DNA from 3 places in the Vallitalea guaymasensis genome. Region 1 is predicted to be linked to each of the others. Evidence: riboswitches for the same ligand, from Rfam matches in the RefSeq annotation. Region 1 holds a riboswitch; each other region holds the start of a gene.
The links. A riboswitch is a leader RNA that binds a small molecule or an ion and turns the genes downstream of it on or off. The one in region 1 is predicted to bind lysine.
Positions count from the first base shown of each region.

Region 1 (3,293 bases):
TGCCTCCTGTAAGTTTAATTTTTAAAATAGTTATTGAATTATATATTACTAATACTGTATACTATAGTATAAAAGTAATTATAGATTAACAATAAAACAAATTGATTTTGATACCATCATTATAGTATAACCCTGCTTACTAAGCAACGTTAAATAATAATATGTATCAATTTAACTAGAAATACTTCGAAAAGAGGAAATTATAATGGAAACCATATCTATTGATAAATGTCTACATATGGATAGAGTTATTTTCATAGATGTCAGAACTACTAAGGAATTTGAGGAAGGAACAATACCGGGAGCTGTCAATGTACCTATCTTCAATAATGAAGAAAGAGCCTATCTTGGACATACTTATAAAAATGTTAATAAAATAACTGCAAAAGAAGAAGGTTTTGAAATAGCTTCCCATAAGCTGCCAGAAATCTATGCTAAGATTAAAAAAGCAGCCAAAGGGTATAGTAAAATTGTTATATTCTGTTGGAGAGGTGGACTTAGAAGTAAATCTATCGCTACAGTCATATCTTTGATGCATCTCCCAGCTTATCAACTAGAAGGTGGTTATAAGGCATACAGAACCTATATATTAAAAGACTTTGAAAGAAGATTAACCCTTCCATCTCCATATATTGTTTTACATGGCTATACTGGTTGTAGTAAGACTTTGTTGTTAAAAGCTCTAGAAAAAGCTGGTATGCCTGTACTTGACCTTGAAGGATTAGCCAATCATCGTGGTTCAGTATTTGGTGGTGTAGGTCTAGGTGAACAGCCTCCACAAAAAGCATTTGAATCTTATGTCTATGATAAAACCATATCCCTTGATGACTCACTTGTTTTCGTTGAAGCGGAAAGCTCAAAAATAGGTAGAAGAGTCGTTCCTGCATATGCTATCAATCATATCAAAACAGGTATCCACGTACTTGTCAATCTTGACAAGGAAATTAGAATACAGAGATTGTTAGATGATTACATGGAAACTAATGGTACTTTTGAAGAAAACCTGTCTTTTATAAAAAATTCACTCACTACAATAAAATCATATATGTCCAATCATGATTACAACTTGATGAATGAATATATTGAAAATGGTAATCTTCATGATTTTGTAGGTTTACTGCTTGATAATTATTATGACCCTATGTATAAGAAATGGAAAAAATATTATGGTACTTTTGATTATGAAGTAGACTCTAGTGACATGGACGTAGCTGTAAGAGAACTCATTGAAATATTTAACAAAGAAAGTAAAATACCTAGAAAAGGTTAATAATAATAAATTCAACTTGACATTATACATTGTCCTCCTGTATAATTCAATACTGACAATTGAATAAGCATAATAGAGGCGCAGAGATTATTAGTAATCATAACCTAGCTTGGCAAGCGAATAAAGTATGATGAAAGGATGATCTGCCGAAGCATTATTTTCCGCCAATAAATAATGTTGGAGTTAAGTTTAATAGACTTATCACTCTCACTACCTACCGTAGTGAAGGCGCTATTATTTGAATAAGATACTTTCAGACAATAGTGTACCTATTGTCTTTTTTAATGCTATAAAACACATCCAAATTTAGTCATTAGAAGTTTTAAGAAAATGAAATAATAGGAGGAAATTATGGAACTTTTATTAAGTTTAGTACCAGCAATCATAATGATTGTATTAGTTATCATAACAAAAAAAGTTATCATGTCACTATCTGTTGGAATCATCATAGGTTCATTGATTGCACATGGTTTCAATGTGTTGGACACAATATCTTACATAGGTACAACAGTTTGGGAAATAATAACAGATTTTTCTTGGCACATGCCAATAGTAGGTTTTTTATTGTTACTAGGAATCATCACAACTCTTTTAACGATTACCAATTCCACTAAGGCATTTGCTGATTTTGCAGTTTCAAAGATCAAGAATAAGAAAGCAGCACAAATTGTTGCATGGATTCTAGGAATTGTCATCTTTATTGATGATTACTTCAATGCTCTAGTTATAGGTGAAATCTCAAAACCTATCACAGACCGTTATAGTATCAGTCGTGCCAAACTCTCATATATCATTGATTCAACAAGTGCTCCAGTAGTTATCTTATTACCAATCTCTACATGGGGAGCTTACATAATCGGTACATTAACAGGTGTTTTCAAAAAAGTTGGCTATACTGCAACTACAGGAACTGGCGCATACTGGCGAATGATTCCTATGCAATTTTACGCTATTGTAGCTCTTATAATGGTCTTTGTAGTTATAAAATTCAATATTAACATTGGTAAAATGAAAACTTATGAGCGAAAAGCCGAAGAAGGAAATGATATCAGCTGTTCAAAATCAGCTGAAGATATCTCTCATGTACAGGCGGTTACTAACAAAGGTTCTAAGTGGGCTTTAATAATCACTATCCTATCACTTATTATCCTAATCTTAGGTGGTATGTTATATGACGCCAAATGGGACATTAGTCAAATGTTATCTGTAGATATTACTCTTCCACTCTTCCGTGGTTCTGTAATCACTACAATCATAGCAACTATATTTGCTATAACCACTGGTGAAGTTTCAGGAAAGCATCTTTTCCGTGCTACTAAGTCAGGTATCCGTTCTATGCTTCCTGCATCAATAATCTTAATTGCTGCTTGGACACTAGTTGAGGTTATAGATAAACTTAACACTGGTCAATATTTGGCTGATTGGATTGAAACTTCTCAAATGAACCCTAGCCTATTGATACCTATTATGTTCATAATTGGAAGTTTCATCGCTTTTATGACTGGAACCAGCTGGGGAACTTTTGGTTTATTATTACCAATTGTTGGTAAGATATTAGCTGCAACTGATCCTTCAATGATGTTACCAGCTATGGCTGCTGTATTAAGTGGTGCTATCCTTGGAGATCACTGCTCACCAATAAGTGATACCACCGTACTTTCTGCTACAGGAGCTCAAGCAAAACTTGATGCTCACTTTACGTCCCAATTACCGTATGCGTTAATAGCTGGTCTTATATCCTTTGTAGCCTTTATAATATATGGATTTACTAAAAATCTATTATTATGTTATGGTGTAATAATAGTAGAATTTGCTATTTTCATTTTTATTACTAATAAGCTAAAGAAACCAACAGAGGTTAACCAATAGAACAATATGAATTTAATATATTTAATCAATAAATAAATAGCTGTGGGATAATACATTTTGGTATATTATCCCACAGCCCCTTTTTTATTCTATAGTATTTTTTTCTTCTCTACTAATTGCTCAGTATTCTCCAAATCTTTGAATGCTACTGCAA
Region 1 is NZ_CP058561.1:465,975-469,267, forward strand. It holds gene mnmH (tRNA 2-selenouridine(34) synthase MnmH) at 206-1,270, shown strand; lysine riboswitch at 1,336-1,512, shown strand; gene HYG85_RS02075 (Na+/H+ antiporter NhaC family protein) at 1,622-3,139, shown strand; gene HYG85_RS02080 (acyl-CoA dehydratase activase-related protein) at 3,229-3,293, opposite strand, start outside.

Region 2 (3,293 bases), 520 kb from region 1:
TTCATTAAATTCGGATGCTTAAAAGACGATAAGTTCTTTGATAAAACAAAGGGAATCATCTTATATAAAACAACAACTGGCGATTATGTAACTCTTGAAGAGTATTTAGATAGAAATAAAGAAAAACATGAAAATAAAGTTTATTATGTAACAGATGAAACTCTTCAATCTCAATACATCAAGATGTTCAAAGATAATGGTATGGAAGCTGTCATAATGAATACAACTATTGACCAACCTTATATTTCACATATTGAGATGAAGGAAAGTGAAAACAATATAAAATTCGCTAGAATAGATGCTGACCTTACTGATAGTCTAAAAGATGAAGACAGTACAAGTGAAGAAGACAACAAAAAACTTAGTGAAGAAGTTCAAACTGTATTCAGAAAAGCTCTTGCTAATGAAAATCTTACTGTAACTATGGAGAATCTAAAATCAGAAGATATATCAGCTATGATAATATTACCTGAAGAATCTCGTAGAATGCAGGATATGAGCAAAATGTACGGTATGTTTGGAATGGACAGCGCAGCTATGCCAAGTAATGAAAGTCTTCTACTTAACAAGAAAAACAAGTTAGTTAAATATATCATTGATAATAAGGATAACGAGAATACTGATATATTCTGTAATCAAATTTATGATTTAGCTATGATAAGTCATAAGCAGTTATCCCCTGAAGCAATGACTAAATTCATTGAAAGAAGTAATAAGATACTTCAAAAATTAATCTAATCTTTAATAGACAGCTCAAATTTCCCACCTTTAATTATTAAGTGGGAAATTTTGAGTAGATAATATTTGACAAATATCTACATTAGTGATATTATAATACAAAATTTAATAGTTTAGTATGGTAGAGGAGCATTTTACATTAGTAAGTAATTTGATTTGTTCAGGCAAAAGTGATAATTATTGAAAGGGTAAGGTGCCGAAGAAGAAAATACCTGTTTTATTTTCTGTCTGGGTATATAGTCAATAGCTATATAACTGTCATATATATTATTATATATGGGGTGCTACTTGTGACATTTTATTTGATTATTTCACAGTCGGCACATAACGCCGACTGTTTTTTATTTAAATCTTATCCTCCACTAATTACTGAAATATTAAACAAAAATTTCAATTATTTTAGTTAATAGCAATATAATATATTAAGTAAGTAATAGAAATAGGAGGTCTGATAATCATAAAAATAAATTTCCACATGAAATCGTAAATATTTGCTTACCTTATATTGATGTTTTGGTGAAAAACAGATATACTAAAGTAGAATAAAAAGCTATTTTGAGCATTTCATATGCTTTAGAAATAGGACTTTTCTATAAGATAAACATGAGTGACTATGTCACGTAAAAGATTTCAAGGAAAATAGTAAGTAATAATAAAATGTAAAGTTTATAGATGTAGGTAAATAATTTTGTATATAAAATCTTAGGAGGTTGTTATATGTCTATTTTTACAGGATCTGGTGTAGCGATAGTAACACCATTTAACGATGATATGAGTGTTAACTTTGAAGGGTTAGAAAAATTAATTGATTTTCAAATAGAAAATAAAACTGATTGTATTGTTATCTGTGGTACAACTGGTGAATCATCAACACTTAATGATGAGGAACATCTTGAATGTATAAAAGTGGCAATAGACAGGACTAATAAAAGAGTACCTGTCATAGCTGGAACTGGAAGCAATGACACTAAGCATGGTATTGAATTATCTAAGAGAGCTGAAAAGCTTGGTGCTGACGGTCTATTGCAAGTGACTCCTTATTATAATAAAACTACTCAAAAAGGATTGATTAGACACTTTTCTTCTATTGCCAACAGCGTTGATATCCCTGTTGTATTATATAATGTACCATCAAGAACAGGTCTTAACATTGATGTTGATACTGCAGTAGAATTATCAAAAGTAGATAATATCGTTGCTATAAAGGAAGCTAGTGGAAACATAGGTCATATTACTGAATTAGTTGCTAGATGCGAAGGTAATCTTGATCTATATTCTGGTAATGATGATCAGATAGTACCTCTACTCTCTCTAGGTGGTAAAGGTGTTATCTCCGTAGTAGCAAACATTCTACCAAAAGAAACTCATGACATAGTAGCCAAGTTTTTAACTGGGGATGTAAAAGGAAGTCTTGATCTACAACTTAAATTACATGAATTGATTAAATCACTTTTCTGTGAAGTCAATCCGATACCAGTAAAAGCTGCTATGAATTATTTAGGTCTTCCATCTGGCCCATGTCGCTTACCATTAACAGATATGGAACCAGCTAATAGATTACGAGTTGAGAATGCAATTAAAAAATTAGGAATAACTATCTAAATCATTAAAACCACTGAATACATTTTGATTCAGTATTCAGTGGTTATTTATATACTATGGAAAAAACTACTTTTTTTCGTGGAAAGCTTTTAAAATGAAAGGAGTTTTACAATGACTAGAATTATAATGCATGGTTGTAATGGGAAAATGGGACAGGTAATTTCTAAAATAGTAGAAGAAGATAATGATGCCTCTATAGTAGCAGGTATTGATATATCTGATCATATTGATAACCCCTACCCTGTTTTTACTGATATTAACACTCTAGATGTTGAAGGAGATGTTATAATCGACTTCTCCACAGCCAAAGCTGTACCTTCATTAATCGACTATGCAAAGTCTAGAAAAATACCTGTTGTTTTATGTACAACTGGTCTGAATGATGAACAAATCAATTTAGTTAATGAAGCTAGTAAAGAGATTGCTATCCTTTTATCAGCTAATATGTCACTTGGAGTTAATTTGATACTTAACTTAGTAAAGAAAGCTGCTCAAACCCTTACCTCAGCAAATTTTGATATTGAGATCATCGAGAAACATCACAATCAAAAGATTGATGCTCCTAGTGGTACAGCATTAGCTATTGCTGATTCAATCAATGCTTCTCTCAATAATGAATATTCCTATACTTATGATAGATCTAAGGAAAGAGTTAAACGTGATTCAAAAGAAATAGGTATACATGCTGTTAGAGGTGGTACAATCGTTGGTGAGCATTCAATTATTTTTGCTGGAAAAGATGAAATAGTAGAACTTAATCACAGTGCCTTATCAAAAGACATTTTTGCTGTTGGAGCTGTGAATGCTGCTAAGTTCTTAAGCCAAAAATCTGAAGGTATGTATGATATGCAGAATGTAATTGAAGGTAATTAAAAAAAGTAATATTACGTCAGCAGATTAAACGTCCATGTTTAAAACTGCTGATTATTATTTTTAAGGTATTCATAATATTT
Region 2 is NZ_CP058561.1:985,105-988,397, forward strand. It holds gene htpG (molecular chaperone HtpG) at 1-738, shown strand, start outside; lysine riboswitch at 853-1,033, shown strand; gene dapA (4-hydroxy-tetrahydrodipicolinate synthase) at 1,456-2,340, shown strand; gene dapB (4-hydroxy-tetrahydrodipicolinate reductase) at 2,452-3,213, shown strand; gene HYG85_RS04420 (metal-dependent transcriptional regulator) at 3,252-3,293, opposite strand, start outside.
Region 2: another riboswitch for lysine. It lies ahead of dapA (4-hydroxy-tetrahydrodipicolinate synthase); the one in region 1 lies ahead of HYG85_RS02075 (Na+/H+ antiporter NhaC family protein).

Region 3 (3,293 bases), 1.8 Mb from region 1:
AACCATCTTTTAACAAAGGCTTTAAATCGTCTTTACTAACTAATTTATTCACCTTTTCACCTCTTTTAAAATATTATTTATATAAACCTTCTCCTTATTTGACTCTTAACCTATACCTAATATTTTTCTTGCTTCATCAGGAGTTGCAATTTCTCTTCCAAGTTCTTTCGCTAACGTCACTACTTTTTCCACAAGCTCTCCATTGGAATTTGCTAACACACCTTTTTTCATGTAAATATTATCCTCATAACCTACTCTAACGTGTCCACCCATAATAATACTTATAGTAGCCATGTTGAACTCATTTCGTCCTATACCAGTTACTGTATAAGTTGCATCATCTGGAATACTGTCCACTAAGTATATTAAATCTCTAGGTGTTGCGGCTATTCCTCCGTTAACTCCTAATACAAAGTTAAAATGGAGTGGCGCTTTTAGAATACCTTTTTTGTATAATCTAAGTGCCATATCAACCATACCTTTGTCAAAAACCTCTATTTCAGGCTTTATACCTAGACCATAGATTTTTTCTGCAAACTCTATTATTGTGTTTTCAGTGTTAACAAAAATATCGTCACCACCAAAATTACAAGTTCCACAATCCAGTGTTGCCATCTCAGGATCAAGATATATTGGCTGTAATCTCTCTTCATTTGTCATCCCTACTGCCCCACCAGTGGATGGTTGAATGATTACATCTTTGCATCTTTCTTTTATACCATCTATGCATTCTTTGAATCTATTTTTATCTTGTGTAGGAGTTCCATCATCTTCTCTTACATGTAGATGAATGATACTTGCTCCAGCTTTGTAAGCTTTCTCGGCTTCACTTACAATTTCATCCACAGTGTAAGGTACAGTAGGATTATGTTCCTTGGTAACTTCTGCTCCGCAAATAGCTGCTGTAATTATTAATTTTTCCATAACTACTTCCCTACTTTCTTTGTTTGTCCTTAGGAACTACACATGTTCCACTTGCCTTGCATACTACAACAGACTCTTCCATAACCTCAGCTGCTGAATCATTTATATCTGGTCTTTGTCTTATTACTTTCCTTGCTTCAAATACCATTTTCCTTGAAGTGTTTCCAAAACCAGTAATCTGTCCTTCACATTCTATGTAATCACCAGCATATACAGGAGCTATAAATTCAATATTGTCATATGCTTTGAATAATCCTTCGTCCCCATCATTTTTAATCAATAATTCTGTTGCTACATCGCCAAAAAGCTGTAAAATCTTAGCTCCATCAACTAGATTTCCCCCATAATGAGCGTCATGACAACTCATTCTTACTCTTATTAATGATTTCATCTACCTAACTCCTTTCTCCCAAACCTAAGTTACTTCTAAGTAATAACCTTAAAACGTTTACTATCAACTCCCTTTTTCTCAATTTTCCACCCTAAATCCAGTCACATAACGCAAGAAAAGCACTGAAAATAAGATTTCAATGCTTTTCGTAAATAAAAGCTATTTATGTAATGAAATCTTATTTTCAATACATAAATAGCTCTCCATAAAACTTAGGATATCTAATCATCCCTTATGGCAGTGATAATGTATTGTCATTATCACCAAGAATATATTTAAGAACCAACATACTCTTTCGGCAAAGGAACCATTCATCTTTAATATTGGAGGTTCTTCTCCTTAACAATTAAAGATTACCCTCTCCTTCGCGCCTCTATTCATGTTTTATATAATATTTATATAGATTGTTATATGAATCTATATAATAATCATATTCAATTTATTATTTAATTGTGTTTGTCAAATTACTATTTCATATAGTTATAATATAATCATGATATAGTTAGCTTGGGGTCATTTTAGTTTGTTATTAGACTTATTACATTATAATATTTAAGATTACTATTATAATTATTTTTAGAAGACTTAGGGGTATGTTTTTATATTATCATCTTCTATTTTAATATTCAATTATTCTGATAATACTTTTATCATTCGAAATATTTTTTTATGGTTTAATAATTATAATAAAATAAAACTGTATATTTTATTAACTTTTTTTAAGATATGACTATTTTTTAAAGTTCATTGACATATACTATAGACATATGAAGGTGGTGGTTTTATGAATGACCATAAAAAGGTTATTATAGCTGAAATTGTATCGGCAATTGCAATAATACTAGTAGGAAGTTTATTTCACTTCTTATATGAGTGGACAGAATGTACGTTTATAGGAATATTCAGTCCAGTTAATGAAAGCCAGTGGGAACATATCAAAATAATGTTTTATCCTGTTATTTTAGTAAGCATCATTGAATATTTTTTCGTAAGATATGATGTTAATAATTTTGTGTTCGCAAAAGCTATGTCAGTACTAGTTTTTATTGGAACTACTTATTTATTGATATTCTTATATGAGTGCATTTTTGGCGAAGGTGAAATGGTACTTCATGTAGTAACATATATTATTGGAGCTTTTGTTGGTCAATTGGTAAGTTATTTTATATTAAAATCTCCAAAAAGAAGTAAATGCAAAAATCTTATAGGTTATTATATTTTTCTATTACTGTTTTTGGTAATTACTCTATTTACCTTTAGACCTTTGCAGTGTGATTTCTTTAAAGATTCTACAACAGGATATTATGGAATACCTCCTAAAAGTTGAAGATTAAGTATTCTATAAAAGTAAAATAGCTGTCTAGTAATATATTTTATGTCAGTGCTAATAAAATATATTACCAAACAGCTTTATTTTTATAAATCTATTCTCACAATATAGATTTTTCTATACAAAATTATCCATACCTATTTTACTGAGTTTTTCTCCACAATAGAATTTTAAGTGATAGAGTATATCTTTTTTATCATTCACATAGACAACTCTATTAGAAATCATCATTTTACTGTCATCATTCAATTGAAGTAATTCTTTTTCTTCACCTACAGCTTTTACAATTTCCAAGTCCATATTCATTTTGGTTACAGAAACTTTCAGTTCTTCAAATAAGTAATGAGATATACCATTTTCAAAGTTAAAATCTTTGAAGAAATTCTCCTCTTCATATACAAAATGAAAGACTTCCAGCCCAATGGGTCGTCCATCCATCATCCTGAGTCGTTTTACAAAAAGGCATTTTGTATTTTCTTTTATGCCTGTTTTTTCAGCTATTTCTGCATCTATTATAATTTCTTTTTTATCTAGTATCTTAGTACTTATGTTCAAGCCTCGCATCTTAATGAAATATGTTAAACTTACAAATGGTTCAATAGATATTCCAACTTCTCTTTGAGCTACAAAAGTTCCAATACCTTTTTT
Region 3 is NZ_CP058561.1:4,338,428-4,341,720, reverse strand. It holds gene HYG85_RS18605 (CoA transferase subunit A) at 1-52, opposite strand, end outside; gene kce (3-keto-5-aminohexanoate cleavage enzyme) at 106-924, opposite strand; gene kal (3-aminobutyryl-CoA ammonia lyase) at 935-1,315, opposite strand; lysine riboswitch at 1,504-1,699, opposite strand; gene HYG85_RS18590 (DUF6512 family protein) at 2,100-2,642, shown strand; gene HYG85_RS18585 (GntR family transcriptional regulator) at 2,763-3,293, opposite strand, start outside.
Region 3: another riboswitch for lysine. It lies ahead of kal (3-aminobutyryl-CoA ammonia lyase); the one in region 1 lies ahead of HYG85_RS02075 (Na+/H+ antiporter NhaC family protein).